DNA from 2 places in the Bradyrhizobium sp. BLXBL-01 genome. Region 1 is predicted to be linked to the other one. Evidence: riboswitches for the same ligand, from Rfam matches in the RefSeq annotation. Region 1 holds a riboswitch; the other holds the start of a gene.
What was found. Region 1 has a riboswitch for cobalamin ahead of ACNJYA_RS24925 (energy-coupling factor ABC transporter permease). Riboswitches for the same ligand answer to the same signal wherever they lie in the genome.
Positions count from the first base shown of each region.

Region 2: it holds a riboswitch for cobalamin, as region 1 does, so the genes downstream of both, metE (5-methyltetrahydropteroyltriglutamate--homocysteine S-methyltransferase) here and ACNJYA_RS24925 (energy-coupling factor ABC transporter permease) in region 1, are expected to answer to the same signal.

Region 1 covers NZ_CP182471.1:5,331,574-5,333,770, reverse strand. The annotation lists gene cobA (uroporphyrinogen-III C-methyltransferase) at 1-525, shown strand, start outside; cobalamin riboswitch at 571-789, shown strand; gene ACNJYA_RS24925 (energy-coupling factor ABC transporter permease) at 827-1,504, shown strand; gene cobF (precorrin-6A synthase (deacetylating)) at 1,544-2,197, shown strand, end outside.
Region 2 covers NZ_CP182471.1:2,274,967-2,277,163, forward strand. The annotation lists gene ACNJYA_RS10270 (hypothetical protein) at 667-885, shown strand; cobalamin riboswitch at 943-1,144, shown strand; gene metE (5-methyltetrahydropteroyltriglutamate--homocysteine S-methyltransferase) at 1,248-2,197, shown strand, end outside.

The DNA of each region.
Region 1 (2,197 bases):
AACCGTCTCCTGGTCGACTACGCCGCAACCGGCGCGCGCGTGGTGCGCCTCAAGTCCGGCGATGCCGGCATTTTCGGTCGGCTCGAGGAGGAGCTGGAAACACTGCGCGAAGCCGGCATCGGCTACGAGATCGTTCCCGGCGTCACATCCGCCTGTGTCGCCGCCGCCGAGGCCGGCATTCCCTTGACCCGGCGGCATACCTCCCGCCGGGTGCAGTTCATCACCGGTGCTGATGTCACCGGCGAGTTGCCGCCCAATTTGAATTGGGCCGCGCTGGCCGATCCCGAGGCCACGACCGTGGTCTATATGGGCCGGCGCACTTTTCCGGCGCTTGCCGCAAAATTGATCGCGCACGGTCTCGCCCCCAGCACCCCGGCGCTGTTCGCCGAATCTCTCGGGCGTCCCGACGAACGGCTGGTCCGTACCACGATTGCCGAGCTTGCCGAGCAGCTTGGCCGCGGCGGCGCCGCTTCCACCGCCGCCGTGATCCTGTTCGGCGCGCTGGCGGGAGAATATCCGGCATGACGGCTCCGGCAGCGGTTCGCCCCTTGACGCCCGCAATGCGAAAGGGGCACACAAGAGCGGCATGGTGCTCGACGCGGCGCAAAGCGCCGGAGCATAATCGGGAATGGGGATGGGCGGACCAAGTTGCGGCGCCCAAAACCCCAGCCGCCCCCGCGACTGTAAGCGGTGAGGGGCTCCGAACCGCCACTGGACTGCAAGGTCCGGGAAGGCCGGAGAACCCAGTGAACCGCGAGCCAGGAGACCGGCCGTGCACGTGTTGAGGCCAAGGCCGTCGGGTGTGACGGCAGGAAGGAATTGAGCCATGCATATCGAACCCGGCGTCGTGACGGGCGCCAAGCTCGTGTTGAGTTACGCAACCGGAATCGCCGCAGGCGGCGTTGCCTTGAAGCTTGCGGTCGAGACCGTGCGCGAGCAGGGCGTCGTGTCGTTCGCGGCGCGGACGCTCGCCACCACCGCTCTCGTCTTCACCTTCTTCGAGATCCTGCCGCACTTCCCGGTCGGCGTCTCCGAGGTGCACTTCATTCTCGGCTCGACACTGTTCCTGCTGTTCGGCGCGGCTCCCGCGGCCTTCGGCCTTGCGCTCGGCCTGCTGCTCCAGGGCGTTTTCTTCGAGCCCGCTGACATCCCGCAATATGGCATGAACGTCACCACGCTGCTGGTGCCGCTGTTCGCGATCCAGGCAATCGCTGCCCGGATCATTTCGCGCAACAGCGCCTATGTTGATTTGAAGTATCGGCAGGCGCTGGCGCTTTCGACGACCTACCAGGCCGGCGTGATCGCCTGGGTGGCGTTCTGGGCGCTCTATGGTTCCGGTTTCGCCATGAGCAACCTCGCCAGCATCGCGACGTTCGCGGCGTCCTACGCACTGGTCATCGTGATCGAGCCGCTGGCCGATCTTGCCGTGCTGGCGCTGGCGAAGTCTCTGCGTGGTGTCACCGCGCCTGGCCTCGTCACGCCTCGCCTGCACAACGCGGCTTAAGAGACAAGGGGCGGCCGTCATGGTCGCCCCGTACGCCCGATGCTCACGCTCTCTCTGATAGGCATCGGTTGCGGCGATCCCGAGCAGCTCACGCGCGCCGCGACCCGCGCCATCAACGCGGCCGATCTCGTCCTGATCCCGCGCAAGGGGAGCGCGAAGTCTGATCTCGCCGATCTCAGGCGGACGATCTGCACTGACGTGCTCACCAACAAGGCGACGCGCATCGCCGAATTCGATCTTCCCGTGCGCGACGCGACCGAGGCCGACTATCGCAAGGGCGTCGACGATTGGCACGATGCCGTTGCCGCCACGTGGTCGCGGACCATTGCAAGCCATCTCGGCGGTGACGGCAAGGTCGCGCTGCTGATCTGGGGCGACCCGTCGCTCTACGATTCCTCGCTGCGCATTGCGCGGCGATTGAATCCGTTGCCGACAATCGAAGTCGTGCCCGGCATCACCTCGATCCAGGCGCTGTGTGCGGCGCATGCGCTGCCGCTCAACGACATCGGCGAGCCCTTTCTGGTCACGACGGGGCGGCGCTTGCGCGAAGGCGGCTGGCCGCAGGGCGTCGACACAGTCGTGGTGATGCTCGACGGCGGCACGGCGTTCCAGTCGCTCGATCCGGCTGGGCTTCACATCTGGTGGGGGGCCTATCTCGGCATGGCCGATCAGATCCTCATGTCCGGTGCGCTC
Region 2 (2,197 bases), 3.1 Mb from region 1:
GTCTTCCCGACATTCTCTTCATAACCCTCGGCCTATCGCGTTTCATCCGTACATCTTTCAAAGCGGGCCAACCTCGAACCTGCTAGGAGCGAGCGAGCCCAAGAAGTTTACGGAAACGCGTCGGGGCACCCGCGGCTATCCCGTGCGGGCAGGCGCTCCCCTCTATGTCACGCGCCGCTAACTTCCCTACCCAGCGACAGCGTCAATTGGCTGAGCTGGACATGCCCAGCGGGAGAGACTGGGCATGTTCGAGGGGCTTGCATTCTTCGTTCCAGGCAGCAGGCGGAGATTTGCACGGTTGTTATGTCATTCTTGTCGACTTTCCGACCTGCGCACGTTCGATGTTTCCATTCAGTGAATCGGCCGTAGCTTGTGCATCCTTGTCCCGCACTCGATAGTTTGCGGAGAGGTAAGCGCCTCGATGCCAAGTGCCTAATGAGAATCGGCAGTGCGTTTGCCGTCCTTGAACCGTGTGGTTCGCTGTCGTTGCCGTCGGCATTCGATCTACATGATGGCTGGGGACACGAAGCCGACTTAATCGACAAACTTTGAAGCGTGGCTGGCACGCAAATCAACCTGCTCGCCGCGTATGTTTCTAGATTGCGCCGGTTGCCTTGACGTATTCAATGCGGATCCTCTAGTTGAGAAAATAGCTGGCCAGCCGACGTGCTGGGCGAACCGCTGGAAATCGGAAGCCGCATCGAATGCATTCTGCTCGAAACGGCGGTAATCCTCGCCGCGCAGGCTGGTTTTGTCGGGTTCATTGATGGGGCCGCCTCGCCTCAAGGCAGCTCCGATGCTCACTCCGACATCTGGCAAGAGTACTTGCGATTGCAGCAGCTCTGTTTAGAGAATCATAGAAATGCACGGTTATTCGCCGAGTAGATGTCACAGAGTAGCTTGGCACATAATCTGAGAGGTTGACGGAAGAGTCCTCCTGCCGATAATCGAAGTCGTCGAGGTTCTCCGAATCCCACTTGATCCGGAGCTAAGAGGGAAGCCGGTGCAAATTCCGGCGCTGCCCCCGCAACTGTGAGCGGCGAGCTACTGTCCAACGATGTCACTGAAGCCCGCACGGCTTTGGGAAGGCCGACAGCAGCGATGACCAGCGAGCCAGGAGACCTGCCCCGACGATATATATTGGTCCACGGGCGGGGTGTCTCGGTGGTGCGCCAAGCAGCCGTCGCACGCGCGACTTCCTCTGCCTGCGTCCGCCATGGCCTTTGTCCCCAACAGGGGTTAAAACTATGTCTCTTCTCTCTCTTCCGGTTGCTACGCTCGGAACGCCACGCATCGGTCCAAGGCGTGAGCTCAAACTGTCTCTCGAGAGCTACTGGGCGGGAAAGATCAGCGAGCAGCAATTGCTTGAGGACGCATCCGGCCTGCGCGCCGCGAACTGGGCTCGTCAGAAATCTCTCGGCGTCACGATCATTCCGTCGAATGACTTCTCGCTGTACGATCAGGTGCTCGATACAAGTGTCATGGTTGGTGCTATCCCGGAGATCTACGCCTCGAAAGGAGAAGACATTTCCCTCAAGACGTACTTCGCCATGGCTCGCGGATCACAATGCGACGACCAGGATGCGAGTTGCGGTCTTGGCCCACGGGGGTCTGGCCCACCTGCGCAGGAAATGACTAAGTGGTTTGATACCAATTACCACTACATGGTTCCCGAGTTTCACAAGGGACAGGCGTTCGGACTTTGCTCTCGCAAACCCATGGAAGAGTATGAGGAAGCAAAGGCGCTTGGTTTCCAGACCCGCCCTGTCTTGATCGGGCCCGTCACATTCCTAAAGCTCGGCAAGAGTGCCGATAGTGCGTTCCAGCCCCTGTCCCTACTGGATGATTTGATACCGGTCTATATCGAGGTTCTGCATGAATTGGCCGAACGAGGGGCAAGTTGGGTTCAGTTTGACGAGCCCTGCCTGGTCCTTGATCTGGACGAAGCTGTGCGAAAATCATTGCTACATGCCTATAGCCGCTTCGCAAAGGAGGGACCGGGCATCAAGATCATGCTTGCCAGCTATTTCGGCGACCTAGGCGACAATTTGGATACAGCCTTGAGCCTCCCAGTTTCCGGTCTGCACGTTGATCTGGTGCGGGCGCCAGAGTTGTTGGATCAGATCGTCGCTGTCGACCGAAGTGATCTCGTCATTTCGCTCGGGGTCATCGACGGCCGGAATGTATGGCGGTCGAA